Regions from separate parts of the Mesorhizobium sp. SEMIA396 genome, predicted to be linked through region 3. Evidence: predicted binding sites of a transcription regulator. Region 3 holds the regulator's gene; each other region holds the start of a gene.

Region 1 (7,181 bases), on a different contig from region 3:
CGGCACGGTGAAGCTGCTCGAATGGGCGGCTTCGCGGGGCGAGAAATGGGATGCCTCTGTCGTCGGCGAGCCGACCAATCCGGACGCTCTCGGCGACATGATCAAGATCGGCCGCCGCGGCTCGATGTCCGGCGCGGTCACCGTCAATGGCCGCCAGGGCCATGTCGCCTATCCCCTGCTTGCCGACAATCCGGTGCGCGGGCTGATGAGCCTGGTCGACGCCTTGCTGCATCCGGTTTTCGACAAGGGGACCAGGGATTTCCAGCCGACCAATCTGGAGATCACCTCCATCGATGTCGGCAACCCCGCCACCAATGTCATTGCGGCCAAAGCGACCGCGACCTTCAACATCCGCTTCAACGACACCTGGACGGACGAGACCCTGCAGGCCGAGATCCACAACCGGCTCGACCAGGCGGCCAGGCGCAGGAAGTACCGGCAGGGCAAGAAGACGCCGGTCGACTACGAGCTCGTCTGGCGCGACCGGCCGAGCCATGTCTTCCTGACCCGCGACGACAGGCTTATCGAAACGCTGCGCGGCTCGATCAAGTCGGCGGTCGGCAAGGAGCCGACGCTGTCGACCTCCGGTGGAACGTCCGACGCGCGTTTCATCAAGGACTATTGTCCGGTGGTCGAGTTCGGGCTGGTCGGCAAGACAATGCATATGGTCGACGAGCGCGTCGCCATTGCCGATTTGGAAACGCTGACGCAAATCTACCAGCGCTTCATAGAAGACTGGTTCGGACAGGGCTGAACAGCATGCTTTCGGCGGACGAAACCCAAGCTTCGCTGACGGGCGCCTGGCGATTGATGCTCGGCAAGGCCGACGGCCTGCGCCTGCTCGACCTGTCGGCCGACGGCTTCTGGAATTCCTTCTTCGCCATTGTCGTTGCTGCACCGGCGCTGATCGTCGGCTGGGTCGGCATCGCCAACGAACTCGGCGATCCCGACGCCTTCGCGGGCCGCTTCAGCATGCTGGTGCGCCTGGCGACGGTCGACATCGGCTCCTGGGTGCTGCCGCTGATTGCGCTCGCCCTGATCGCGCCGCGCGCCGGCATAGGCGGCCGCTTCGTCCACTACGTCGTCGCCAGCAACTGGGCTTCGGCCATCACCGCCTGGCTGATGCTGCCCTCGGCGCTGATCCGGCTTTTCCTGTCGTCCGCAAGCCAGGCTGCGAGTCTTGTGTCGCTGTTCCTGTTTGCCCTGTCGATGGTGCTGACCTGGCGCATGACCAACGCCACGATCGGCAGGGGCGCATCGGTCGGCACCGCCGTTTTCGTCGGCATGTTCATCGCCTCGCTGCTGGTGCTGTTCGGCCTGCAGACGCTGCTCGGCATCACCGTGCCGGACGATGCCGGAGTTCAGAGCCTGTCCGGGCTCGTCTCGACTGGATAATCGACACCGGTGAGAAACAGCCCGTCGGGTGGCGCCACCTGTCCGCAGGCGGCGCGGTCGTGCGCCTCGAGCGCCGTTTTCAGGTCGGCCGCAGTCCAGCCGCCGTCGCCGACGCGCTTGAGCGAGCCGACCATCGAACGTACCTGATTGTGCAGGAACGAGCGCGCCGAAGCCCTGACCTCGATCATGTCGCCCTGTCGGCTCACATCGAGCCGTTCCAGCGTCCTGATCGGGCTGTTGGCCTGGCACTGGGTCGAGCGGAAGGTGGTGAAATCATGCCGTCCCAGCAGGACTTTCGCCGCTTCGTGCATGGCGCCGGCGTCGAGCCGCTTCGGCACCCACCAGACCTTGCCCTTGTCGAGCGCGGCCGGGGCACGGCGGTTCAGGATGCGGTAGAGATAGTGGCGGCCGATGGCCGAGAAGCGGGCGTCGAAGCTGTCGGAGACGACCGTCGCTTTCAGGATGGCGATGCGCGCCCCGGCCGCCTGCAGATGGGCGTTGACTGCATCGCGCACCTTGTCGCCCGGCCACGCCTTGGCGAGGTCGGCATGCGCCACCTGCGCGGTCGCATGGACGCCGGCATCGGTGCGGCCGGCGGCGCGCAGCCGGATCGCTTCGCCGCAGAATTTTTCGATCGCCCGCTCGATCGCCTGTTGCACCGAAGGCTGATCCGCCTGGTGCTGCCAGCCGGCAAACAGACTGCCATCATATTCGATGTCGAGGCGAAAACGCGGCATGCCGGGCGGCTATACGCTCTCGCCTACGCGGCGAGAGCGGTGAAGGCGGAGGCGTAGACCAGTGTGCCGGCCTCAGGCGCGTCGCCCCAGGCCAGCGCCTGCAGCGCTTCGCCCTGGTATTCGCTCTCGAAGTTCTCGGCACGCGTGTGGCTATATCCGAAACGCCCGTAATAGATGGGGTCGCCGAGCACCACGGCCAGCGTTTCGCCGGCATCCCTGAGGCGGATATGCGCCTCGCGGATCAGCGCGCCGCCGATGCCGCTGCCATGGAACGAGGGCTCCACCGCCAGCGGTGCCAGCGCCACGGCCGCGAAAGTCTTGCCGCCATTCTGGACGAACAGCCGCGAAAACAGGATGTGGCCGACCACCTGGCCGTCCTCTTCCGCCACCAGTTCGGCAACAGCGTCGCCGCCGGTCACCAGCGCGTCGACCAGACCGGCCTCCGCCTGCTGGCCGAAAGCGTGTTCCTCGACGAGGCGGATGGCCTCGCGATCCCGCGGCGTTGCCGCGCGTATCGACATCATGCTCATGAGAATTTCAGTCCTTTTTCGATCTTGGCCCCGCGCAGGAACTCCGACGCGGCAGCGGGCTTTCCGCCCGCGCGTTGAACTTCGACCAGCCTGATCGCGCCTGCCCCGCAGGCGACCGTCAGCCGGTCATCGAGAATTCCTCCCGACTCGCCCAACTCTTCCCAAAGCGACAGGCCTTGCGACAGCGTCGAGCGAAGCAGTTTCAGCCGCTCCTGGCGGCCGCCAATTCCTATCTCCGACCACGCGCCGGGAAAGGGTGACAGGCCGCGAATATGATTGTGGACCTCACTTGCTGAGCGAGTCCAGTCCACGCGAGTCTCGGATTTATCGATTTTCTTGGCGTAGGTCACCCCATCCACAGCTTGTGTGGTGAATGTCAGGGTATTCCTTTCCAGTCGCGCCAGCGCTTCCACCATCAAGGCAGCACCGACACTCATCAACCGATCATGCAGATCGCCGGCTGTCATATCGGGTTCGATGGCGCATTTTTCAACCAGCCCGACCGGGCCGGTGTCCAGCCCCTCTTCCATGCGCATCACCATCATGCCGCTTTCCAGGTCGCCGGCCATGATGGCGCGCTGGATCGGCGCGGCACCGCGCCAGCGCGGCAGAAGCGACGCATGGCCGTTGATGCAGCCGAGCCGGGTCGCCTCGAGAACCGCCTTCGGCAGCAGCAAGCCATAGGCGACGACCACGGCGACATCGGCCTGCAAGGCACGGAAAGCGGCCTGCTCGGCCTCGCCCTTGAGCGAAACCGGCGCCCGGACTTCAATGCCCAGCCGCTCCGCCTCGCGCTGCACCGGCGATGGCGTCAACTCCAGCCCGCGCCGCCCTGCGGCGCGCGGCGGCTGGGTATAGACGGCTGATATCTCATGGCCAGCCTCGGCGATCGCGCGCAAAGTCGGCACCGAAAACTCCGGCGTACCCATGAAGATGACGCGAAGGGGCATGGCCCTATCCCGCCAGCTTGCCCGGCGCCTTGTCCCTGGCAAGCTTCTTGAATTTCTTCACCACCATGTCGCGCTTCAGCTTCGAGATGTGGTCGATGAACAGGACGCCATTGAGGTGGTCGATCTCATGCTGCAGGCAGGTGGCCATCAGGCCCTCGGCCTCCATATCCTGCAATTTGCCGTCGCGGTCGACATATTTGACCCGCACGGAGGCCGGGCGTTCGACCTCGGCGTAATAATCCGGGATCGACAGGCAGCCTTCCTCATAGACCGAGCGCGCGTCGGCGCTCTCCAGGATTTCCGGGTTGATGAAGACATGCGGCGCCGGCGTCTCGTCTTCCTTGGCCAGATCGATCACCAGCAAGCGCAGCGGCTCGCCGATCTGGATTGCCGCCAATCCGATGCCCGGCGCGTCATACATGGTCGCCAGCATGTCGTCGGCTAATTTGCGCAAAGGTGCGTCGACACGCTCCACCGGCTTGGAAACCTGGCGCAGGATGGGGTCGGGAAGGATGATGAGCGGCTTGATCGACATGGCGTTCCACCTAAGACCTCCAGAGAAAAGCGTCAACCGGTAGGCTGGAGGCTCGTTCACGTTTTGATCTGTGCCGGCAGCGCGAATCGTTTATGCTGTCCACATGAATGATTTGAGCACCATCCTTTCCGAACCTGTCGCCCGGCTTGGCGCCACAACCGTCACGCTCGGCCATGCGCTGGCCTTCGGCGCTTTGCTGTTTCTGGCCCTGTTCGTGGCGCTGGTCATTGCGCTGTGGCGGTCGGCGAAGGCGCGCGCCGTCGCGGCTGCGGAAGCCGCCGATCATGCCCGCGATGCGGAAGTGCGGATGGCCGGCATTCTGCAAAGCCAGGCCGAAATGCAGGGTCGTATGGGCGCCATCGCCGAAGTGTTCGGCGCACGGCAGGCGGAGCTGACGCAGTCGATCGGCCAGCGCCTCGACGCCATGACCGGCCGGCTCGGCCAGACCATGACCGAGCAGACCAAATCCACGCATGAGAGCCTGGCCAAATTGCAGGAGCGGCTGGCCATCATCGATGTCGCGCAGGGCAACATCCAGTCGCTCGCCGGCCAGGTCGTGCAGCTGCAGGCGATCCTCTCCAATAAGCAGACGCGCGGTGCTTTCGGCCAGTCTCGCATGGAGGCGATCGTCGCCGACGGCCTGCCGCACGGCGCCTATGAATTCCAGGCGACGCTGTCGAACGGCAGCCGTCCTGACTGCCTGGTGAAGATGCCGAACGGCGCGCCGTCGCTGGCCATCGACGCCAAGTTTCCGCTCGAGGCCTGGAATGCCATCCGCGCCGCCGATGGCGCCGACCTGCAGAAGGCCGCCTCGCAGGCCTTCCGCCGCGACATCGAGATCCATGTCCGCGATATCTCGGAAAAATACCTGATCCAGGGCGAGACGCAGGACACCGCCTTCATGTTCGTGCCGTCGGAATCAGTGTTCGCCGAGATCCACGAGAATTTCGAGGCGATCGTCCACAAGGCGCACCGCGCCCGAATCGTCATCGTCTCGCCGTCATTGCTGATGCTGTCGATCCAGGTCATCCAGGCGATCCTCAAGGATGCCCGCATGCGCGAACAGGCGCACCTGATTCAGGGCGAAGTCATCCGGCTGATGGAGGATGTCGCGCGCGTCGACGAGCGGGTGCGCAAGCTGCAGGTGCATTTCGGTCAGTCGGCCAAGGACATCGACGACATCCTGGTTTCGACGTCGAAGGTCACCAAGCGCGGCCAGAAGATCGAGGCACTGGAATTCGGCGCGCAGCCCGACGGCGATGCCGCCGCGGACGCAGCGTCACGGGCTCCCGCCGCGAAGGTCGATACTGGCGCGCGCGTTGCCGATTCGAAAACCGGGCAGCTCAGGCTGAGGGTCGTTGAAGGCGACGATTGAGGCGCGGTGCCGGACCGGCGCTACTGCTCCTCCAACGTGGTCATGCCCTGAAATTCAGGCAGCCAGTGCAGCGCCGAGCGGTGCCATTTCTGCTGTGTTGGAATCAAATCCTGGCGCTGCCGCGCGGTCCCCACGCGAATCCCATAGACCTTGGGGCCATCGCCGACAGACGTGGCGTAAAGATGCGAGCCGCAGTCAGCGCAAAAGGCCTGGGTGCGCTTGGCGCCGCTCGCCACGATCTTGATGTAGATTTTCGGCGTGCCCTTGGTGATGCGGTAGTTGCTTTCCGGCGCCGGAACCGTCAGGCGAAAAGCCGTGCCGGTCAGTTGCTGGCAATCCGTGCAGTGGCAGATCGTGGTCTTTTCCGGGTCTACCTCCGCCTCATAGGTTATCGCGCCGCAGTGGCAGCCGCCGTCGATCTTCATCTTTGTTCCTCCTGAATCCCGGTAATCTAGCGGGTCAAGGCAGCCAGGCAATGGCGCGGCGCTAGTCCAGAGCCGGATCGGATGCGGTGTCGATCAGCTTGCGCCGCTTCTCCCAGGTGCCTGTCGTCTGTGGCTTGACGAACAGCCGCGTGATCTCCGGCATTTCCTTCTTCAGCTGCGCCTCCAGGCGCTCGACGCAAGCTTCGATCTCGGGCGCCGTCAAATGGTCCTCGAACTCGATGCTCAGGCCGGCGACGATCTCTGCCGGCCCCATATGGACGGTCAGGACGCCGTTCGCCCGCTGCACCGCCGGATCCTGCTGGGCGATCGCCAGCACCTTCATTTGCACTTCGGGCGATGCCGGCTCACCGATCAGCAGGCCCTTGCTTTCGCGGGCCAGGAAGATCGCTGTCGCCCCCAGGATCAGCCCAATGCCGATAGAGGCGGCGCCGTCGAGTTCCGGCATCTCCAGAACTTCCGCCGCCAGGATGCCGACGAACGCGACGATCAGGCCGAGAAGTGCTGCACTGTCCTCGAACAGTACGGTGTAGACGCTCGGATCCTTGCTCGACTGCACCGCCCGCAGCCAGCCCTGCTTGCCCTTCTGCTGGCGGAACTCCTTCAGCGCCACCCACCACGAACTGCCTTCGAACAGGAAGGAAAGGCCAAGCACGATGTAGGTCACCTCGGCGTTGGCGACCGGCTCCGGCGCCATCATATGGATCACGCCTTCGTAGAACGACACGCCGGCGCCCAGCGCGAAGACGAGGAGCGCGACGATGAAGCTCCAGAAGTAGAGTTCGCGGCCGTGACCGAGCGGATGAGTCCGGTCGGCCGGGCGGGCGGCGCGGTGCATGCCGTAGAGCAGCAGGCCGCCATTGCCGGTATCGACCAGCGAATGCACGCCCTCCGACAGCATCGCCGAACTGCCGGTGAAGGCGGCGGCGGCGAACTTGGTCAGCGCGATGGCGAAATTGCCGGCGAGCGCCGCGTAGATCACCTTTTTTGAGCCGCCGTGCCCGGCCATGGCATTTGTTCCCATTCAAGGCGCAGTCTAGCGGCCAGGCCGCTAAAGCTCCACAGGCATCACACCGCGCGAATGTCGGGTCGTCCAAGCCAGCGGTCATGAGAGATCGGCCTATGGAAAACGGCGACTACTCGACGATCTCGCTGGTCCACACCTTGAAGCCGGCAAGCGTTCCCGGGCCGAATATATGGGTCAGCGGCACGTCGG
Region 2 (7,181 bases), on a different contig from region 3:
CATGCTTGGCTGAAGTGCGGACGGTTCAAAATCAGCACTCTATGGCGCGCCCCTCTGTCCTACCGGACATCTCCCCCACAAGGAGGGAGATTGGCAGTTCCGGCGCCGGCTCTCGTCCTGCAACGTTGGAGATTGGCGAAGGCGGTGGTGACAGCCAATCTCCCCACCCGTGGGGGAGATGTCCGGTAGGACAGAGGAGGGCGCCATAGAGCACCTACCTTTGCGCCTTTCAGGCAGATTTGAATTTGAAAGCAAGCACCGGAGTGAGACACGGCCGACACCGTGGCTAGGGTTCAGCCACAAACAAAGGAGTGAAGGCAATGAACCTTATACAAACCACTATGCCGATGGCCGCCTGCAACGTCGCCGCCCTCGGCACCATCGCCTATGCCATCGGCGAATCCCCCATCGGCAAAATCCTGGCGGCGCGCAGCGATATCGGCGTCTGCGCCATCCTGATCGGCTCGGATGCCGACACACTGGAGCAGGATCTCGCCAACCGCTTCCCAGGCAAGATACTGGCCAAGGACGAGGCCGCACTGCGCGACGATCTCGCGGCAATCGCGCGCTTCATCGAAATGCCCGGCGTCGGCTTCGACCTGCCGCTCGACCTGCGCCACGGCACGCCATTCCAGCAGCGCGTGTGGGAGGCGCTCCGAGGCATCCCGTGCGGCGGCACCATCACCTACACCGCGCTCGCCCGGCATATCGGCCAGCCGAACGGCGCCCGCGCCGTGGCGACGGCCTGTGCGGCCAATGCAATCGCGCTGGGCATTCCCTGTCACCGTGTTGTCCGCGCCGCCGGCACGCTGTCGGGCTACCGCTGGGGCGTCGAGCGCAAGCGCGCCCTGCTCTACAAGGAGGCTACGATATGAATGCCCATGCCAAGGTTGCCGCATCGGCGGTTGAAGCTGCTCAGACACGTGTTGCTGATTACGACTGGCCCGCCCTTGCCGCCGAACTGGACGGCTTCGGCTGCGCGGTGATTGAAAAGCTGCTGTCGCCCGAAGAGTGCCGACAGATCGCCGACCTCTATCCCGAGGAGAAGCATTTCCGCAGCCACATCCATATGGCCAGGCACGGCTTCGGCAAGGGCGAGTACCGCTATTTCCGCTATCCCTTGCCCGACCTCCTGGGTGGCCTGCGCAGCGCGCTCTATCCCAGGCTGGCCGAGGTCGCCAATCGGTGGAACGAGCGCATGGGGCAGGCCATGCGCTATCCCACGACGCATGCCGCGTTTCTCGAGCAGTGCCATGCCGCCGGCCAGACACGGCCGACGCCGCTGCTGCTGCAATATGTGCCTGGCGACTTCAACTGCCTGCACCAGGATCTCTATGGCGATCTCGCCTTTCCGCTGCAGGTGGCGATCCTGCTCTCCGAACCGGGCCGGGATTTCACAGGCGGCGAGTTCGCGCTGACCGAGCAGCGCCCGCGCATGCAGAGCCGAGTCGAAGTGGTGCCGCTGCGGCAGGGCGACGCCGTTGTGTTCGCCGTCCACAACCGGCCGGTGCAGGGCACCAAAGGCAACTACCGCGTCAATCTGCGCCACGGCGTCAGCCGGCTGCGCTCAGGCATGCGCCACACGGTAGGGATTATTTTCCACGATGCGAAGTGAGCAGGGAGAAGATGGAGGTTCCCCTCACCCCGCCGGTGCATAACGGCTGACCACCATGCCGCAGGCATAGGCCTTCGAGCCGAGCAGCCGCAGGTTCCTAAAACCGCCCTGATCAAAAACCCGGCGGCCCGCCCCCAGCACCGCCGGGTTGACGAACAGCTGGAACTCGTCGACCAGCCCGGCCGCGATCAGCGCTGACGCGAAACCGGCGCCGCCGAACACGGCAATGTCGCCACCCTCGCCCGTCTTCAGCGCGTTGACCTCGCGCGGCAGGTCGCCGCTGGCCACACTGGTGCGCTCCCAAGCCGGCTCCCAGGCCGATTGCTTGAGCTTGTTGCTGAGCACCACCTTGCGGGCGTCGACGATGCGCTGCGCAAAGGCGTAGAACGGATCGTGCGGAAACTTCTTCGCCGCAGTGCCCCAATGGGTGAGGTAGCCCTCCTGTGCCATTTTGCGGCTGAGCAGGATGGTATCGACGCCTGCGAAGACAGCGTTGAAGTCCTGCTTCAGCGCATCGTCCCAGGCGCTCTCGTCACCCCACTCCCAGAGCTGCCAGGAATGGTCCTCGGTGGCGCCGACAAAGCCGTCGACCGATATCTGCATCTGCAGGACCAGCTTTTTCACCGTCATTCTCCTCACGGCCATCGCAAAATAGTTTACATTTGGAACCGTTGACGCAAGGCCAAAACGATGTCAATAGTAAAGTGATTTAAAAATGGAACCATAGATGTCGACGCGCGAAAAATCCGACTGCCCGATCAACCTGTCGCTCGAACTGATCGGCGACCGTTGGACGCTGCTCATCATCCGCGACATGGCTTTCGCCGGCAAAAGGCACTTTCGCGAATTCCTGCAATCCGACGAAGGCATCTCCTCGCGCACGCTGGCCGAGCGACTGCAGACGCTTCAGGAGGAAGGCATCCTCACCAGAAGCGACGACCCGACGCATGGCTTGAGAACGGTCTACCGGCTGACCGAGGCAGGTATCGACCTCTTGCCGGTGCTGGCGACGCTCGGCGCCTGGGGCAGCAAGCACCGCAAGGCCGACGATAGGCTGGCGCGGATTGCCGAAGAACTGGCGGCGGGTGGCGAGGCGGAACTGGAACGGATGAAGGCGGCGCTGCGGGCGGAGCATATTGTCTAGGTGATTGCGCTCGAACTGGCTTGGCTGTTGCTGCACAAATCGCCCCTCGCTTGACAACGACCCGTGCTTGTTCTTTATTTGTTCCAATTCTATCAGCAACTGTGATGTGCGGTCGGGATGGAAACGACAGCCACCATCCTGCATGCCGATCTCGACGCTTTCTACGCCTCGGTCGAGCAGTTGCTCGATCCGTCGCTGCGCGGCAAGCCGATCGCGGTGGGCGGCGGCGTCGTGCTCGCCGCTTCCTATGAGGCCCGCGCCTTCGGCGTGCGCGGCGGCATGCCGGGGCGCAAGGCGCGTGAGCTGTGCCCGCAGCTGATCTTCGTCGGCGGCAATTTCAGCCACTACCAGCGGCTGGGCGACGCGGCGATCAAGGTGCTCGACGATTTTACCCCGGTGGTCGAGCGCATCTCCATCGACGAGGCGTTTGCCGACGTCGCCGGCTGCACGCATCTGTTCGGCTCGCCGCAGGAGATCGCAACGACCATCCGCCGCCGCGTGCGGGCCGAACTCGGCCTGCCGATCTCGATCGGCGTGGCGCGCACCAAGCATCTGGCCAAGATCGCCTCCCAGGTGGCAAAACCCGACGGGCTGGTGGTGGTCGACCCCGGCAGCGAGCTCGCTTTCCTGCACGACCTGCCGGTCGGGCTGATGTGGGGCGTCGGCCCGGCGATCAGGGCGAGGCTGGCGGAAATCGGCGTCGAGACCATCGGCCAGCTGGCCAGGACGCACAGCGGCGCGCTAACGCGGCTGCTCGGTCCCGCCGCCGGCGAAAAGCTCGCCGCCTTGTCATGGAACCGCGACCCGCGAAAGCTCGAAACGCATAGCCGCGCGCATTCGGCCGGCGCCCAATCGGCGCTGGGCCAAAAACCCGCCGTAGCGCGGATCATCGTGCCCACTCTGCTGCATCTGGCCGACCGTGTCGCCAGCCGGCTGCGCGCCAAGGCGCGGCCCGGCCGCACGGTGACGGTACGCGTGCGCTTTGCCGATCTCAGCGCCGTCACGCGCTCGATCACGCTTGACCAGCCGATCTCGGCGACCGCGATGCTGGCCGAGATCGCCGGCGATCTGGTGCGCGGCGTCCTCGCCGACAACCCCCACGAAAGAACGATCTCGCTGCTGGCGATCTCGGTGTCGCATCTTGAGGAAAGCTTCGAGCTGCAGCTCGAACTGCCGCTCGGCCTCGCCGACGAGAAACGCCGGCCCGGCACCCGAAAAGGCCTGGCACGCTTCGACGCCGACCGCGCCATCGACAAGATCCGCGAACGCTTCGGCAAACAGGCGGTCGGCTACGGCACGGTGGCACTGGAGGCCGCGCGCTCGGTTCCCGACGAATTCAGGGAGCTGGCGGAGAAGGAACTGTGAACCCGGGACCGCCGGGCGCTATTCCGTCTCCTCGCCGTCCCAGTACCGCCTCACCGCTCCCATGTCGAAAATGCCGTCGCGCCGGCGCAAGGCGTCGACCGCCATCTTGTTGGAATCGGGATAGACGCAGACCTCGTTGGGATTTTTCTCGCCGATCATCAGATAGCGGCACGGTTCCGTACCGCTGTTGAGGAAGGAATGCCCGACCGCCAGGCCGGCGGGAAAGCAGACATAATCGCCGGCCTTCATCTCGTGACGCTCCTCGCCAAGCAGCAGCGTCACCTGCCCTTCCAGAATCAGCGCGTGCTCCTCTTCGAGCATGTGGTAGTGCCTGGGCGCCAGGCGCATGCCGGGGGCCGGCGCCTCGATCAGCATGCCGACATGATAGTCTGGTAGTCCCAAAGCCGCATAGGTCAGATGCCTGGACCGGCCGCCGAACCGCGGGCCTTCGCCCTCGACCTTCCATTCGACGGCATCGCTGGCGACAGGCGGGATCGGCACGGCTGGGGGTTTGGTGATACCGGACATCACACCCGACGGCAGCGGATCGCCGGCGGCAAGGCCGGTGTTCTCGCCGTCCCAGTAGGTTCGAGTTGCAGCGAGATCGAAGAGCGCACGGCTACCCAGCGCGCGCACCAGCACCTTGTTGGAGGCGGTGTAGACGACCACGTCATTCGGGTTGCGCTCGCCGACGATGACATAGCGGCACGGCGCGTCGCCGGTGTTGATGAGGCAATGCCCCGCCGCAGCACCAGCCGGAAAGCAGATGTAGTCGCCGGCCTTCATGGCGTAGGCGGCGTCGCCGACATAAGCGGTCAGCGCCCCTTCGAGGATGAAGACATGCTCTTCCTCGAAAATGTGGTAGTGCGCCGGTGAGGTCTGCTTGCCCGGCGGCAGTTCCTCGATCGCCACGCCGACATGGTAATTCTCGCCTAGGGCGGCCAGCGACAGATGCCGGTAGCGCACGGCAAAGCGCGGCACATCGGACCATTCCGTCCATGGCACGCTGTCCGATGCGAATGGCACTGGCGATTTGTCGTCTGCCATCAGGCCTCCTGCTCCTGCCGCCTACCTCGTCGCGACGGAACAAAGCTGCCAGCTTCCGGCATCATCGCCAAGCGGTGTTCGCCACACTCCTGACAGAGCCGGGCAGGAGTCGCTGGCCTTTCGAAACAGTTTCTCAGCCCCTGATCGCCTTGCCCGCCTGCTGCAGCAGCTCGAACGCCGCGAAGCGTTTTGCATGCCAGCCGCCCAGCGTAGCGTCGGGATGATAGACCTCGCCGAGTTCCGACATGCCGGCCATCGCCCCCGTCAGATCCCTGTAGGCACCGGCGGCGACCGCGCCCAGCATAGCCGAGCCGAGCAGCACCGGTTCCGGCGAGGTCGACGCCACCACCACCATGCCTGTGGTATCGGCAAGCAGCTGGCGCACCAGCGGGCTTTGGCCGGCGCCGCCGCTGACCACGATGGTGTCGACGGCAATGCCCTTGTCATGCTCGGCCCGCACGATCTGGCGCGCGCCATAGCCCAGCCCGCAGACCCCGGCGACATAGAGCCCGACCAGGCTGTCGAGGCTGGTGTCGAGATCGAGCCCGGCGATCAGCGCGCGCGCGTCCGGGTCGGCGAAAGGTGCGCGGTTGCCGAGAAACTCCGGCACCACATGGATGCCGCCGACCAGCGCCGGCGTTGCCGCGGCCCCATTGCGGCTTTGCGCCTGCAACGACAGCCAGGCGCTGAGGCTGAGCCCCTCGGCTTGCGCCTTGGCGGTCGCTTCGGCAGCCGCGGGATGCATGCGCACCAGATGGTCGATAGCAGCACCGGCTGCCGACTGGCCGCCCTCGTTCAGCCACAGGCCCGGCACCATGGCCGAGAAATACGGACCCCAGACGCCGTCGACGAAGGCCGGCGCCGCGGTCGACGACATGGTGCAGGCCGAGGTGCCGAAAACATAGGCCATGCGCGACAGAACGCTGCCGAACGCGCCGCGCGCACCGACCGTACCGACGCCACCGGCATGCGCATCGATCAGACCGGCCGCTACCGCGGTGCCGGGGACGAGGCCAAGGTCCGCAGCCGCCTGCGCGGTCAACCCGCCGCCAAGTGCGCCACCCGCCGGCACGATCTGCGTGCCGATGCGCGCGAACCCCTCGTCGGCCAGGCTCCCTAGTCCGATGGTGCGGAAATAGGCCTCGTCCCAGCGGCTTTCATGCGCCAGATAGGTCCATTTGCAAGTCACCGTGCAGACCGAGCGGGCAAGGCTGCCGGTCGCCCGCCAGGTGAGGAAATCGGGGAGGTCCATGAACTGCCAGGCGGCGTTGAACGTGTCGGGCAGGTTTTCGGCCAGCCAAAGGAGTTTCGGCGTTTCCATCTCCGGCGAGATGACGCCGCCGACATAGTTCAGCACCGCCTCGCCGCTACGGTTGATGCGGCGCGTCTGCTCGACCGCGCGATGATCCATCCAGACGATGATGTTGCGTTCCGAATTGCCGGATCTGCTCACCGGCAGCGGCACGCCGCCCTCGCCCAGCACCACCAGCGAACAAGTGGCGTCGAACCCGATGCCGGCGATCGCCTCGGGTGCCACGCCCGATTGAGCGACCGCTTCCCGCGTGGCCGCGCACACCGCCCGCCAGATGTCGTTGCTCGACTGCTCGACAATGTCGCCGGCCTCGCGCCAGGCCTCGATATCGCGCTTGGCAGAGGCGAGCATGTTTCCAGTGTGGTCGAACACCCCGGCCCGCGCGCTGCCGGTGCCGACGTCGATGCCGAGGAAATTAGGCATGGGGGAAACCTTCGGTTCAGGGCAGTAGGCAGTAGGCAGTAGGCAGTAGGAGATTAGCGAGTTGGGATAGGGAGCAAGAAGCGTTTTCGACAGCAAGGTCGTGCCTTTATCTTCCCCCTACTGCCTACTGCCTACTGCCTATTCCCTATTCCTCACCCACTCACAAATCATTGCTCTGCGGCAAAATCACCAGATCGCGGATCGTCACGTTGCGCGGGCGGGTCAGCATGAACATCACCGCTTCGGCCACCTCGCGCGGCTGCATCAGGCCGCCG
Region 3 (7,181 bases):
TACAAGGTGCTGCATGCGGCGCTGGAGATTCGGCCGGGCCGGTCGGTCATCGTCGCCGAGGGTGACAGTTTCCCCACCGACCTGTACATCGCCGAAGGCGTGGCCTCGACACGGGACGGCGTCCTGCTGCGCCTCGCGGGCGTCGACGCGCCCACTATCGAAGAGCTGATCAACGAAAACGTCGCGGTGGTGCTGGTCAACCACGTCAACTACAAATCGGGTGAACTGCGCGACATGGCGGCGCTGACGCGCAAGGCTCATGCGGCCGGAGCGCTGATCGTCTGGGATCTATGCCACACCGCCGGCGCCCTGCCCGTCGAGCTCGATCACGCAAATGCCGATTTCGCCATCGGCTGCACTTACAAGTACCTCAACGGCGGTCCGGGCGCACCGGCCTTCATCTATGCCGCGCAGCGCCATCACGGCGATATCAGCCAGCCGCTCAGCGGCTGGTGGGGCCATGCGCGGCCCTTTGCCTTCGAACGGGGGTATGTTGCCGGCACCGGTATCCGCCGCTTTCTGTGCGGCACCCAGCCGGTCCTGTCGATGCGGGCGCTCAAAGGCGCGCTTGCCATCTGGAACGACGTCGACATGGCGGCATTGCGAAAAAAGAGCGTCGCGCTGACGGAACTGTTCATCCAGCTCGTCGAAGCAAAGTGCGGCGCCTATGGCCTCACGCTGGAGACCACCCGCGACGCGACCAGGCGCGGCAGCCAGGTGTCGTTCCTTCACGATCACGGCTATCAAATCATGCGGGCGCTGATCGAGCGCGGCGTCATCGGTGATTTTCGCGCGCCATCGACCATCCGTTTCGGCTTCACGCCCCTCTATATCGGCTACAAGGATGTGTGGCTGGCGGTTCAAGTGCTAGAAGACATTCTGCGCACGGGCGCATGGAAGGACCAGCGTTTCGCCGTCAAGGAAGCCGTTACCTGACGCAACGATCCCCGCGATTTGCCGTCGCCGCCCTCACTGCCCGGCAGATGACGGAGGGCTGATTCCAGCCACAAATGCCAACAGACGTTGGCGTTTTGGCTCCGTTTCGTTCACGGCAAACGAACGTCCCGAAGATTGATAGCGTCCCTTGTGGAGGTCGATCGGCAGATGATGCCAAGCCTTGGGTCGAGGATGAGCCACAGGTCATTAACCATAATGGTTTCAATGTGAGCAGGCGCATTGCCGTGGTTGGCGCCTGTCGATCGCGACCCGCTGGCAAGCCCAAATAATTTCAGCAGCCTTAACAAATTCATTAAACTTTAAACGGTTGCAGAACACAACTGGAACAGATAGTGTTTGTTCTGGGTTTGTTTTTCGATTCTGGTTTCAGGTAATCTGGGGGCCGCCATGCTGACACGCAAGCAACATGAACTGCTGATGTTCATCCATGAACGCCTGAAGGAGAGCGGCATTCCGCCATCCTTCGACGAGATGAAGGAGGCGCTCGACCTTGCCTCCAAATCCGGGATTCATCGGCTGATCACCGCACTTGAGGAGCGCGGCTTTATTCGCCGGTTGCCCAACCGGGCACGCGCGCTGGAAGTGCTGCGATTGCCGGACTCGATCGCGCCCGGCCTCAACGCGGCAAAGAAGTTTTCGCCAAGCGTCATCCAGGGCAGTCTCGGTCAGGGTGGTGCCCTTGGCCGGCAGATCAAGCCGGCGCCTTCGCGGATGCCCTCGCCCGGCAATGATGACGATGCGGTCTCCGCCGTGTCGATACCGGTCATGGGCCGTATCGCCGCCGGTGTGCCGATCGATGCCATCCAGCATCAGACGCATTCGATCTCGGTGCCGCCGGACATGATCATGGGCGGCGCCCACTATGCGCTGGAGGTTAAGGGCGACTCGATGATCGAGGCCGGTATCTTCGACGGCGACACCGTCATCATCCGTAATGCCGACACGGCGAACCCCGGCGAGATCATCGTGGCGCTGGTCGATGAAGAGGAAGCGACGCTGAAGCGGTTCCGCCGCAAGGGCGCTTCCATCGCTCTCGAAGCCGCCAATCCGGCCTATGAAACCCGTATTTTCGGCCCAGACAGGGTCAAGGTGCAAGGCAAGCTCGTCGGCCTCATCCGCCGCTACTGAGGCGGCTGCGGGTTGGCCGCTGGCTTCTCGGGTTTCTTGAAGGGTGCCAGCCCCCTCGCCTCACGAGAGTATTTGCGTTGCGTGTGCCAGGGCCGATATGGGCTGTTCACCGCGAAGCTGATTGTCGCCGGCGTGGTCGCCGATTGGCGATCGAAGAAGACCGCGGCACTGCCTTTGCGAGCCAGTTGCCGCTTGGTGATGACGAGAACCAGCGGATTGTGACAGGCGTCATAGGCGGTGGCGTCATTGATGACGATCAGCTCGGCGAAGCCACAGGCTTTCCAGGTGTCCTTGCGGTCCTCGACATAGGCAATGATCGCACCGGACATATGCCTGGCCACGCAAACGCCTGAGGAGCAATAGAACGGCGATCCCGGCGGTAGCTCAACGGCGTCCGCGACGTCGAATTGCCCATCGCTCTTGTCGAACACCTCTGGCACGACGATGGTTTCTGATGTCAGGGCGCGTTTCCAGTTGTCGACGGTGAATTCGTTCGGCCGTTCCCGGCTGACGGCAAGCTCGCCGCCACCGATCGGCAACGCCACCAGCCGGGCGTCTTCCGAGATCAGCACATCCGGCGTGCGCGTATCCGAGACGGTCAGCAAGCCTGCCAGCGCGAATGGCAGAGCAGCGAGCCGCAGCCAAGTTGTCGCCATCGTCGCGATGACCAGGGCAATTGTCACCAGCAGGACAGATTGCTGCGAAATCAGCCCAACCCCATCGACAGGCGAACGTTCGGAGATCCAACCCGATATGGCGATCATCACCGTCAGGCCCTTGCCCATCAGGTAGAGGGCCGGCCAATCCAATCCGAAAGGCATCAGCAGCGCGCTTGCGACAGCCAGGAACATGACGACGGTGACGATCGGCATAACCGCCAGATTGGCGAACAGGCTGAGCGGCGACACACGCTGAAAATGCCAGATGGCAAACAGCGTCGTGGCGCTGCCGGCGATGATGGAGGTCATGGCAAGGCCGGTTGCCGCGAGCACGAACTTTCGCGTCAGGAAACCGGGCATGGATCGCTTTGGGGGCGGCGGTCTTGCTTTTCCCGCGCGGTGATCGGCCCAGCCGGCATAGGCGCCGACCAGAGCCGCGGTCGCGGCGAACGACATCTGAAAACTCGGGCCGACCACCTCATGCGGCGACACCACGATGACGGCGATCGCCGAGATCGCCAGATTGCGCATGGTGAGTGCTGCTCGATCGAACAGCACGGCAATCAGCATCACCGCCAGCATGATGAAGCTGCGCTCGGCGGCAACGACGACTCCAGAGATGATGAGATAGGCCGCGATCGAGAACAGTGCGGCGAAGGCGGCATACTTCTTGACCGGGCGACGCGCGGAAAAGTCGGGAAACAAGGCGAAGGCGCCGCGCAGCAAGCCCATGATGGTGCCTGCGACCAGCGCCATGTGCAGTCCCGAAATCGAGATGATGTGGTAGATGCCGGTACGTCGCATCGCCTCATTGATGTCATCGGGAATGCCGGCGCGCACGCCGACGATCAGCGCCGCGGCGATCTCGCCTTCGGCGCCGCCGACGCTCGCCCTGATATGGTCGGCGATGGCCTCGCGGGCATTTTCCACGCTAGAGGAAATTCGGGCCGGCAGCGGCATGTCGCCACCGTCGCTGACGACAAGCTTGGGGTTGCCGAGAAAGAACCCGCTGCCGCCGATGCCGGCAAAATAGCTGTCGAAGGAGAAATCATAGCTGTCCGGCCGCACCGGCCCAGTCGGCGGCAAAAGCTTGGCATATCCAGTGATGAGGGAGCCTGCGGTCACGTCAGCCGGGATCTTGCGTGCCGAAAGCCGCACCCGTTCCGGCGCATAGCGCAGTTTCGGTCTTGCGGTCGACGTCACGTCGATGGTCAGCCGGATACGGCCAGTTTCCATCCGGTCGAGCGAGACGACGCGGCCGGTCACCTGCGTCGAGATTTCCGAGCCCAACATTTGTGTGCCCGCACGCCACGTCTCGACCTTGGCAGCAAGCAGTCCTAGGGCGCACAAAAGCGCCGCCATGAAACACAGATGGGTCTTTGGCCATGAGCGCGAGACCAGCGCACAGATCCCCGTCAAGATGACAACCGCGACAGGTCTCGCAAAGTCGGGTTCAGCCGTCAGCGAAAAATAGCCGATCGCTCCGATCGCCAGGCAGACCGGCACCAGCAGGAAGGCCACGCCCCGGTCGAGTTCCAGGCTCGCCGCCGTGTTCACGCTGTGGCGCAGGCGAGGCAGTGATGTCAGGCTGATTTGCCGGCGCACGCGAACGATCCTGCCGGTTTCGGCAACAGGAACAGAGGCGGCGACATCCGCTTGCAAGGGCGCCTTGCCGGGATCCGGCACAAGGGGCGATGGCGGCGGCAATGGGGCTGGCCGAGGCGCAAACAGGGACCGTTCGCTGACGCCGATGGCAGCGTCCTCGCCCTGATCCGAGCCCCAGCCTCGTCCAGCCATCGGGTCTGCCCCTTGCGCCCTCGACACCCTATGCTACATGAACGCCGGGCGCGCGAAAGCCCGCGCAACCGCACCCCGCTTCAGATGGTTTCCGAGAGTTCCATGTCCGACAAGGTCGTCACCCGTTTTGCCCCTTCGCCCACCGGCTATCTGCACATAGGCGGCGCGCGCACGGCGCTGTTCAACTGGCTGTATGCGAAGCACACTGGCGGCACGATGCTGCTGCGCATCGAGGACACCGACCGCGAACGCTCCAATGAAGCCGCGACGGCTGCCATCCTCGACGGGCTTTCCTGGCTTGGCCTGAGCTGGGACGGCGAGCCGGTGTCGCAGTTCGAGCGTGCTCCGCGCCACCGCGAGGTGGCTGAGGAGCTCGTGCGCATGGGCAAGGCCTATTATTGCTATGCCACGCCGGCCGAACTGGAGGCCATGCGCGAGGCCGCCAGAGCCAAGGGGCTGCCGCCCCGCTATGACGGCCGCTGGCGCGACCGCGACCCCTCTGAGGCGCCCGCAGGCGTCAAGGGCGCCATTCGTATCAAGGCGCCGACCGACGGCGAGACCATCGTCCATGACCGTGTCCAGGGCGAGGTGCGCTTTCCCAACAAGGATCTCGATGACTTCATCATCCTGCGTTCTGACGGCAATCCCACTTACATGCATGCCGTCGTCGTCGATGATCATGATATGGGAGTCACCCATATCATTCGCGGCGACGATCATCTGACCAACGCCGCTCGCCAGACCGTGATCTACAACGCCATGGGCTGGAACGTGCCGTCCATGTCGCATATCCCGCTGATCCACGGCGCCGATGGCGCCAAGCTGTCGAAGCGGCACGGCGCGCTTGGCGTCGAGGCCTATCGCGCCATGGGCTACCTGCCGGAGGCGCTGCTCAATTACCTGGCGCGCCTTGGCTGGAGCCATGGCGACGACGAGATCATGTCGATCAAGGATATGATCTCGTGGTTCGACATCGGCGATGTCAACAAGGGCGCGGCGCGCTTCGACTTCGCCAAGCTGGAGGCGATCAACGGCGCGCATATGCGCCGCATGAGCGATGCCCGACTGTTCGACATCTTCATCGCTACCCTGCCCTATCTCGAAGGTGGCCCGGCGATCGCCGCGCGCCTGAACGACAGCACCAAGGCGCAGTTGCTGGCAGCGCTTCCGGGCTTGAAGGACCGCGCCAAGACGCTGGTCGAGCTCGTCGATGGCGCGGCCTTCCTGTTCGCCACGCGCCCCCTGCCGATCGACGACAAGGCGGCCCTTCTGCTTACCGACGATGCCCGCAAGATCCTGCGCAGTGCTCACGAAGCTTTGAACGGGCTTGCGAGTGACTGGACAGCCGCCTCGGCGGAGGCGGCGATACGCGAGGTGGCAGCGGCCGGCAGTCACAAGCTCGGCGCGGTGGCCCAGCCTTTGCGCGCTGCGTTGACCGGCAAAAGCACCTCGCCGGGCGTGTTCGATGTGCTCGCCGTGCTCGGCCGCGAGGAAAGCCTGGCGCGCATCTCAGATCAAATCGATTAGGAGCAAACTGGCCCAAGAAGATTGGCATTGAAAGGCGGGTTTCGCAGTGCAACATTAGGCCTTGGCCCAATCTGGCACGCACCTCCTGAAATGCGGTGGCGAATACGCGCATTGCGGTGATTTTCGACGTGTCGCTCTGCAGAATTTTGCCTTTGCCGGCATGAGGAAACAAGAAGGAGTTTGCAATGACCGAAGCTGCGAAAAAAATGGATTTGGGCGGCAAGACCCAGGAGGCCACGGCAACGCTTGCATTCGCCGGCAAGACCCATGAATTCAAGGTGCGAAGTGGTTCGGTCGGGCCTGATGTCATCGACATCGCCTCGCTCTACTCAACCACCGGCGCCTTCACTTACGATCCGGGCTTCACCTCGACGGCAAGCTGCGAGTCGGAAATCACCTTCATCGACGGCGATGCCGGCATCCTGCTGCACCGCGGCTATCCGATCGACCAACTGGCCGAACACGGCGACTTCCTCGAGGTCTGCTATCTCCTGCTTTACGGCGAACTGCCGACCAAGGCGCAGAAGGACGACTTCGACTATCGTGTGACGCGCCACACCATGGTGCATGAGCAGATGTCGCGCTTTTTCACCGGCTTCCGCCGCGACGCGCACCCGATGGCGGTGATGTGCGGCGTGGTCGGCGCGCTGTCGGCCTTCTACCACGACTCCACCGACATCTCCGACCCCTACCAGCGCATGGTTGCCTCCATGCGGCTGATCGCCAAGATGCCAACGATCGCGGCGATGGCCTACAAATACCACATCGGCCAGCCCTTCATTTACCCGAAGAACGAACTGAACTTCGCCGCCAACTTCCTGCACATGTGCTTTGCCGTGCCGTGCGAGGAATACAAGATCAACCCGGTGCTGGCGCGCGCCATGGAGCGCATCTTCATTCTGCACGCCGACCACGAGCAGAACGCCTCGACCTCGACCGTTCGTCTCGCCGGCTCGTCGGGCGCCAACCCGTTCGCGTGCATCGCCGCCGGCATCGCTTGCCTGTGGGGCCCAGCGCATGGCGGCGCCAATGAAGCGGCGCTCAACATGCTTGGCGAGATCGGCCATGTCGATCACATCCCCGAATTCATCGCTCGCGCCAAGGACAAGAACG
Region 4 (7,181 bases), on a different contig from region 3:
GCTGGTCGCCTTCCTGCAGGCCTACGTCTTTGCCGTGTTGACCTGCATGTATCTCAACGACGCCCTGCACCCCGGGCACTAGGTCCAAAAGTTTCCGGCCCAAGAATTTCCAACATTGGCGCCGGATGGAATCGCAACGGAATTTTAGATCCAAAGGAGTTGAACAAATGGACGCAGAAGCAGCAAAGTACATCGGCGCCGGCATCGCTTGCCTGGGCATGGGTGGTGCGGGCATTGGCCTCGGCAACATCTTCGGCAGCTACCTCGCGGGCGCACTGCGCAACCCGTCGGCTGCCGATGGCCAGTTCGGCCGCCTGATCTTCGGTTTCGCCGTGACCGAAGCTCTGGGCATCTTCTCGCTTCTCATCGCGCTTCTGGCCCTGTTCGGCTGAGCACTCGGGAAGATTGGACAGGCCGGCCGCGCGAGCGGCGGGCCTGAATTTCGGGGATAGTCCATGTTCGTGACATCTGCCTTTGCGCAAGAGTCCGCGCCATCAGCCGATACCAGCCACGCTGCTACGGAAGGCGACACGCATTCCAGCACCGGTGTGCCTGCTGAAGCGCATGGCACGTTTCCGCCATTCGATCCGGCGACGTTCCCGTCGCAGCTTCTGTGGCTGGCGATCACCTTCGGGCTGTTCTATCTCTTCCTGAAGCGGGTTGTGATGCCGCGCGTCGGCGGCATCATCGATGTCCGCAACGATCGCATCACGCAGGATCTCGATCAGGCGGCCAAGTTGAAGGGCGAGGCCGACGCTGCCGTTGCTGCCTACGAGCAGGAACTGGCGGAAGCCAAGACCAAGGCCAACGCGATCGGCCAGCAGGCCAACGACGCGGCTAAGGCCGAGGCCGACACCGCTCGCAAGAAGGTCGAGGCCGCGCTCGACGCCAAGCTTGGCGAAGCCGAGGCCCGCATCTCTTCCATCAAGGCCAATGCCATGAAGGAAGTCGGCAGCATCGCCGAGGACACCGCTTCGGCGATTGTCGAAGCCCTGGTTGGCGGCAAGGCCAGCAAGGCAGAGATCGCGGCCGCGGTCAAATCCGTGGCCCGGTGAGGAGCGCATCATGGACGCCACATCTCTCGCGACGCTCTGGGCCACGGTTGCCCTGGTCATCTTCCTGGGCATTGCCGTCTACATCAAGGTGCCTCGCCTGATCGCCAAGGCGCTCGACGCCCGCGCCGAAAGGATCAGCAACGAACTCGACGAAGCGCGCCGGCTGCGCGAGGAAGCCCAGCAACTGCTTGGCCAGTATCAGCGCAAGCGCAAGGAAGCCGAGCAGGAGGCCGCCGACATCGTCGCCGCCGCCAAGCGCGAAGCCGACTTGCTTGCCGCCGAAGCGCACAAGAAGACCGAGGACTATGTTGTCAGGCGCACCGCGCTTGCCGAGCAGAAGATCGGCCAGGCCGAGCGTGACGCCATCAGCGAAGTCCGCGCCAGCGCCGTCGACATCGCCGTAGAGGCAGCGCGCGCGCTGCTTGCCGGCAAGATCGACGCCAAGGCCGGTGCCGATCTGTTCAAGGCATCGCTTGCGGACGTGAAGTCGAAGCTGAACTAGAGGGTCCCGCTAGCCAATCATCGAAAGCCGCCCGGGCAACCTGGCGGCTTTTTGTTGTGGGCGGGGATAATCTCCCCCTCGAGGGGGGAGATCAGCTATCCATTCCGACGAAGCTCTCTTCCTCGACCACTTCAGCGCCACCCAGCCTGAACGGCGAAAACGATACGCGATGCAGCCGCGCCACCGGGCCATGCGCCTCGATTGCCGTGCGATGGCGAAGCGTGGCGTAGCCCATATGGACTTCGAAGCCGTAACGGTCGTGATGGTTGCCGCAGCCGCACATCATGCGATCACGCATCACCTTGGCGACGATCGAGGCGGCGGCGATCGACTGCGAACGCTGGTCGCCCTTGATCAGCGCGCGCCCTTCACAAGGCAGGCCAGGCGGCACGTCGCGTCCATCGGCAAGGGCGAGCTTCGGTCTGACCGACAGCCCTACCAGGGCGCGGCGCATGGCTTCCAGGCTTGCCTTGAGGATGTTGCTGCCGTCGATACCCTCGGCACTGATGGAGGCCATTGAGACCGCCTGCGCAGAGCCGAGAATTCGCAGGAACAAGGCTTCACGCTGCAGATGGCTGAGGCGCTTGGAATCGTCGAGGCCGTCGGGAATGTTGGCGGGATCGAGCACCACGGCCGCGGCGACTACCGGCCCGGCCAGGGGGCCACGGCCGGCCTCGTCCATCCCGGCAACCGGCCACAGGCCCTCCGCCATCGCCTTCGTCTCGAAGGAGAAGTCGGGCTTCTCGATGATCTCAAAGAGAGGCGGAGAATCAGAACGCGCGCGAGCCATGTTGCGGCGAGGTTCGCATCGGCTCTGATTCTCCGCAAGTCCCTCCGGGTCGGGTGGGGCGCCGGACCGGGAGGGCACCGTCTGCAGGCCGGGGCAGGCCGGACGGGATTCTGGTGCCGCGACGGATCAAACCACCGCGACGAATTGTCTCTTAAAGCAGCGTCAACTGCACCTGGTCTTTCCCGGCGGCAACGAACTGGTCGGTCCGCAGCGTGCGCCGTTCGGCATTGAGGCCGAGCCGCTTGGCTGTGATCTCGAAGCGCCGGCCGATCTGCCAGGCATAGGGACCGGCGCCCTTCATGCGTTTGCCCCATTCCGAATCGTAGTCCTTGCCGTCACGCATCGACCGGACCAGCGACATCACATGGCGGTAGCGGTCGGGATAATGACGCAGCAGCCAATCCTTGAAGATCGGGCTGACCTCCAGCGGCAGCCGCAGGATCACGTAGCCCGCTTCGCGCGCGCCCGCCGCACATGCGGAATCGAGGATGCGTTCCATCTCCGGATCGGTCAGGCCCGGAATGATCGGCGCCACCATGACCGACGCCGGAATGCCGGCATCCGAAAGCTGCCGGATCGCTTCCAGCCGCTTGGTCGGCGTCGACGCGCGCGGCTCCATGGTGCGCGCCAGCATGCGGTCGAGCGTCGTCACCGACAGCGCTACCTTGGCGAGCCCGCGTTCGGCCATGCGCGACAGGATATCGATATCGCGCGTCACCAGAGCGGACTTTGTCACGATGCCGACCGGATGGCCGCGCGCTTCCAGCACTTCGAGGATTTCGCGCATGATCCGGTATTGCTTCTCGATCGGCTGGTAGGGGTCGGTGTTGGTGCCGATGGCGATGGTGCGCGGCTGATAGCTGTCCTTCGAAAGCTCCTTGTCGAGCAAGCGCGCCGCATCAGGCTTGGCGAACAGCTTGGATTCGAAATCCAGACCCGGCGACAGGCCCATGAACGCGTGCGTCGGGCGGGCAAAGCAATAGACGCAGCCATGCTCGCAGCCGCGATAGGGGTTGATGGAACGGTCGAAGGAAATGTCGGGCGATTCGTTGCGGGTGATGATGGTGCGCGGCTTCTCTACCTGCACTTCGGTCTTGAAAGGCGGCAGTTCTTCCAGCGAATTCCAGCCATCGTCGAACACGTGCCGGCTGACTGGCTCGAACCGGCCGGACGGATTGATGCCAGCCGACCTGCCGCGGTTGCGGTCCGGGCGGACACGCATGCCGCTCTGCTCGACCATCGCGTTGGCCATCTCGGCTCTTCCTGCTCCGAAAGCTGCAATGTCGGCGCGCACGATCTGTTCCATTTTCGCCCGCTCCCAGGGACTGTCCGTGTTGTGTCGAATCGCTCTGTTCATGAAATTATTCCTATTTTACTGGTGGGAACAAAGCAAGAACTTTCTATGGTGCGATGCAAAAACTGGCGCTGTCCGGCGCTTTCCGCTATTCGGCTAAGGATGCTCAGTGTTCTCATCGAAACCCGCAATGACGAGGAGGGCCTCGCCCGCACGCTCGCCTCGCTGATTGGCGGAGCGGTCGAGGGCGTGGTGCGTGAAGTCATCGTCTGCGACACAGGCTCCACCGACCAGACGCATCGTGTGGCCGAGCATGCCGGCTGTCAGTACGTGACGGGCGGTGTCGCTGCCGGCATCCGCCAGGCCAAGGGGGATTGGTTGCTGCTCCTGGAGCCGGGCGCGCGGCTGGTGGAGGGCTGGATCGATGAAGTTGTCGCCCACACGGCCAGGCAGACCATGGCGGCACGGTTTTCGCGCACGCGAGCCAGTCGCACGCCATTCCTGGCCCGGGTCTTTTCGGGAAACCGCGCCTTGGCCGACGGCTTGCTGATCAGCAAGCGTCAGGCAGCTGCCGCGGCAAAGAGCGCCGGCAGTGCCGGGACCATCGCCCGCGGCCTCGCGACGAAGCGGCTCGACGCGGAGATCTGGATGGCGCCGGCCAAGCAGGAGCGCCGCTCGTCGACGTGATTTTTGCAGTTGCTCAGGTCATTGTGCATTGCACAAAATCTGACGCGGGGTTAGCTTCCGTTCAAGCGGGAATTGGGTTTGGACATGCCGAGAGGCGAGCACCGATGCGGCATCGGTGGTGCTCTCATAGCCGAGGACCCAATGAAGCTTTCAACCCCCGACACATCCGGCGCGGCCAGTCTCGAGGCCATTGCGCGCAACGGCAGCCTGCTGCGGCGCATCGCCGTACGTATTCCAACCTATCTGACGGACCTGCGGGAGAACCCTGCCTGGCTGCCGATGTTCGTGTTGGCGCGCACAATGCCCGGACGCCGCATGCATTGGCTGGGCGCAAAACGCGCCCGCCCGGTCGCCAATGCCGGGGATACGATGTTTGCCGGTGTCGAACGGGGAGCGGTCGTCGATGCGTTGCGCTCCGACGGGCTGTTCTCAGGCCTGGTCCTGCCGCCTGATATCCATGAAGAGATCGCCGACTTCGCCGGGCGCACGCCTTGCTTCGGCAATTTCGACCGCCGTCTCGAATTCATGCCGGGGGAACATGCCGAGGCCGAGAAACGCCTTGGCCGCTCGCTGCTCAGCGGGCATTTTTTCGAGCGCATCCTCGACTGCCCGGCGGCGCTTGCCATCCAGCGCGATCCGCTGCTTCTGGATATTGCCGCGCACTATCTCGGCGGCCAGGCAAAACTGATCACGACGCGCGTCTGGTGGAGTTTTCCAACCGGTGCGGCTTCGGACGCCGACAAGAACCTCGCCTCGCTCGGCAAGTATCATTTCGACCTCGATGATTGGCGCATGCTGAAATTCTTCTTCTACCTCAAGCCGGTCGACGCCGACACCGGTCCGCATGTCTATGTCAGGGGCAGCCACAAGCGCCGCAGCCTCAAGCACCAGCTTACCCTTCTGGTCGGTCATCCCGCGCAGCAGGTTCTGGATGTCTATGGCGAGCAGAGCCCGGTGACGCTGACCGGCGAGGCTGGTCTCGGCTTCGTCGAGGACCCCTTTGGCTTTCATATGGGCACCGTGCCGGCACGCACGCCGCGACTGATGATGGAAGTCGGCTTCGGCGTATCGCCGCCGTCGCGCCGACGGTTTCATGGCGAGCCGGTTATCCGCTGAGAGCTGCCTATCCGAAGCTCATCTCGACAGGTGTCCAGTGTGTGCGGCGTCTGGCTTGGCGCTGCGCCCTGTTTTCCGTATCGAAGTCAACGCGGACCGGCTCCTGGTTGAACCGTTCGCGGTCGTCCAGGGCGTTGATGATGACGATCGCCCTTGCATCGTCATCTCTGGCGATTGCGGCGACGTAGACACCGCACCGCCGGCAGATCAGATAGTCGGCCGTCCTCAGCCCGAACTGATATCTCCGCAATTGCGTCTCGTCCTTGACCGAGATGACCAGTCTGCCATTCGGATCGGCAACGGCGCGCGAACCATGTCTGACACAGAACGAGCATTGGCAAGCGCGAACTTCGGTTTGCGGTGGCTCGAGCTCGGTTGAAAATTCAAGGCGTATATTGCCGCAATGGCACCCACCGGTGTGCACGGTCATCGTAGCTGCCTTGTCGTGAACGGCGATGATCGCCTTCAGACAAGGTACTTTTCCGAGGTCCGGTTTGGAATGGGGTTTCAAAGGCGCCGGTGCTGTTTTGCCTGGCGAACGCGGCGTGGAACCGGCGCTTTGCCTCGGCTTTTACGGAGCCGATTTGCCGCGCCGCAAATGCTCGTCCAGGCGCGGCATGATCTCGACGAAGTTGCATGGCGTGTGCCGGTAGTCGAGCTGCGCTTTCAGGATGCCGTCCCACGCGTCCTTGCAGGCGCCGGGTGAGCCCGGCAGCACGAAGACGAAGGTGGCGTTGACGACGCCGCCGGTCGCCCGGCTCTGGATCGTCGAGGTGCCGATCTTGTCGTAGGAAATGCGGTGGAACACTTCCGAAAAGCCATCCATGCGCTTTTCGAAGATCGGCTCCAGCGCGTCCGGCGTCACGTCACGGCCTGTGAAGCCGGTACCGCCGGTGGTGATGACGACATCGATATTCTTGTCCTGTGACCACGCCAGAACCGTGTCGCGGATTTTCTCGCGGTCGTCGGTGACGATATCGCGGGCCGCCAGCAGATGGCCGGCCTCGGTGATGCGGTCGGCCAGCGTCTGGCCGGATTTGTCGTCGGCGAGGCTGCGCGTGTCCGAAACGGTCAGCACCGCGATGCGCACGGGAATGAAGGAGCGGCTCTCGTCAATTCTGGCCATCTGCGCCCTCCGATGCGATGGTGCGCGTCGCCGCGACGAACCAGTCGGGCTGGCGGCCGCGGATCTCGGCAGCGGCACGCTTGGCGACATTGCCGGTCTCGAACAGGCCGAAGCAGGTGGCGCCGGACCCGGACATCCGTGAAAAACCCGATCCGGCCTTGTTCAGCCAGGAAAGCGCCCTGCCGATGGCGGGCTGCATCGCTAGCGCCGCGGGCTCGAGATCGTTGCGAGTAATCTCCAGCCAGTTGCGCAGGCTGTGAAAATCGATGCCGCGCGGCAGGGGCGGCAAGGCCTCATTGTCGCGCCGCGAAAGCGCTGCAAAGACATCCGCCGTCGACACCGGGGTGCCTGGATTGACCAGCACCAGGCCAAGCGCCGAAAAATCCGGCACCATCGACAGTTCATCCCCGATGCCGCGCGCTACCAGCGGCTTTGCCGCCAGGCACATCGGCACATCGGCGCCAAGCGAAAGGCCGATCCGCGCCAGCTCTGCGCCGTCGATGTCCAGCGCCCATGTCTCCACCAGCCCGCGCAGCACGGTCGCCGCGTCGCTCGAACCGCCGCCGACGCCGGAGGCAACCGGCAGGTTCTTTTCGAGCCGGATGGCAACC

The links. The regulator LexA, encoded in region 3, represses DNA repair genes until DNA is damaged. The targets are predictions, from matches to a motif close to TGTTCNNNNTGTGTTCNG.
Region 1: NP503_RS10815 (DNA recombination protein RmuC) is a predicted target of LexA. The motif match lies at 4,201-4,218, and genes of this name have one in related genera.
Region 2: dinB (DNA polymerase IV) is a predicted target of LexA. The motif match lies at 2,828-2,845, and genes of this name have one in related genera.
Region 4: NP503_RS05300 (PA0069 family radical SAM protein) is a predicted target of LexA. The motif match lies at 3,728-3,745, and genes of this name have one in related genera.

The regions. Positions count from the first base shown of each region.
Region 1 is NZ_JANIFC010000003.1:275,502-282,682, reverse strand. It holds gene dapE (succinyl-diaminopimelate desuccinylase) at 1-754, shown strand, start outside; gene NP503_RS10840 (transporter) at 760-1,395, shown strand; gene truA (tRNA pseudouridine(38-40) synthase TruA) at 1,362-2,132, opposite strand; gene NP503_RS10830 (GNAT family N-acetyltransferase) at 2,156-2,662, opposite strand; gene fmt (methionyl-tRNA formyltransferase) at 2,659-3,612, opposite strand; gene def (peptide deformylase) at 3,617-4,147, opposite strand; gene NP503_RS10815 (DNA recombination protein RmuC) at 4,251-5,522, shown strand; gene NP503_RS10810 (GFA family protein) at 5,543-5,947, opposite strand; gene NP503_RS10805 (cation diffusion facilitator family transporter) at 6,009-6,974, opposite strand; gene NP503_RS10800 (transglutaminase family protein) at 7,102-7,181, opposite strand, start outside.
Region 2 is NZ_JANIFC010000001.1:630,911-638,091, reverse strand. It holds gene NP503_RS03155 (methylated-DNA--[protein]-cysteine S-methyltransferase) at 321-875, shown strand; gene NP503_RS03150 (2OG-Fe(II) oxygenase) at 872-1,615, shown strand; gene NP503_RS03145 (dihydrofolate reductase family protein) at 1,640-2,239, opposite strand; gene NP503_RS03140 (helix-turn-helix domain-containing protein) at 2,343-2,759, shown strand; gene dinB (DNA polymerase IV) at 2,877-4,124, shown strand; gene NP503_RS03130 (cupin domain-containing protein) at 4,143-5,171, opposite strand; gene NP503_RS03125 (FGGY-family carbohydrate kinase) at 5,305-6,906, opposite strand; gene NP503_RS03120 (SDR family oxidoreductase) at 7,067-7,181, opposite strand, start outside.
Region 3 is NZ_JANIFC010000010.1:262,938-270,118, forward strand. It holds gene kynU (kynureninase) at 1-936, shown strand, start outside; gene lexA (transcriptional repressor LexA) at 1,345-2,085, shown strand; gene NP503_RS23915 (ComEC/Rec2 family competence protein) at 2,079-4,541, opposite strand; gene gltX (glutamate--tRNA ligase) at 4,644-6,068, shown strand; gene gltA (citrate synthase) at 6,254-7,181, shown strand, end outside.
Region 4 is NZ_JANIFC010000002.1:75,327-82,507, forward strand. It holds gene NP503_RS05275 (F0F1 ATP synthase subunit A) at 1-82, shown strand, start outside; gene NP503_RS05280 (F0F1 ATP synthase subunit C) at 168-392, shown strand; gene NP503_RS05285 (F0F1 ATP synthase subunit B) at 456-1,055, shown strand; gene NP503_RS05290 (F0F1 ATP synthase subunit B) at 1,066-1,557, shown strand; gene NP503_RS05295 (ribonuclease HII) at 1,649-2,347, opposite strand; gene NP503_RS05300 (PA0069 family radical SAM protein) at 2,499-3,653, opposite strand; gene NP503_RS05305 (glycosyltransferase) at 3,804-4,328, shown strand; gene NP503_RS05310 (hypothetical protein) at 4,470-5,444, shown strand; gene NP503_RS05315 (GFA family protein) at 5,452-5,874, opposite strand; gene moaB (molybdenum cofactor biosynthesis protein B) at 6,016-6,570, opposite strand; gene NP503_RS05325 (4-(cytidine 5'-diphospho)-2-C-methyl-D-erythritol kinase) at 6,557-7,181, opposite strand, start outside.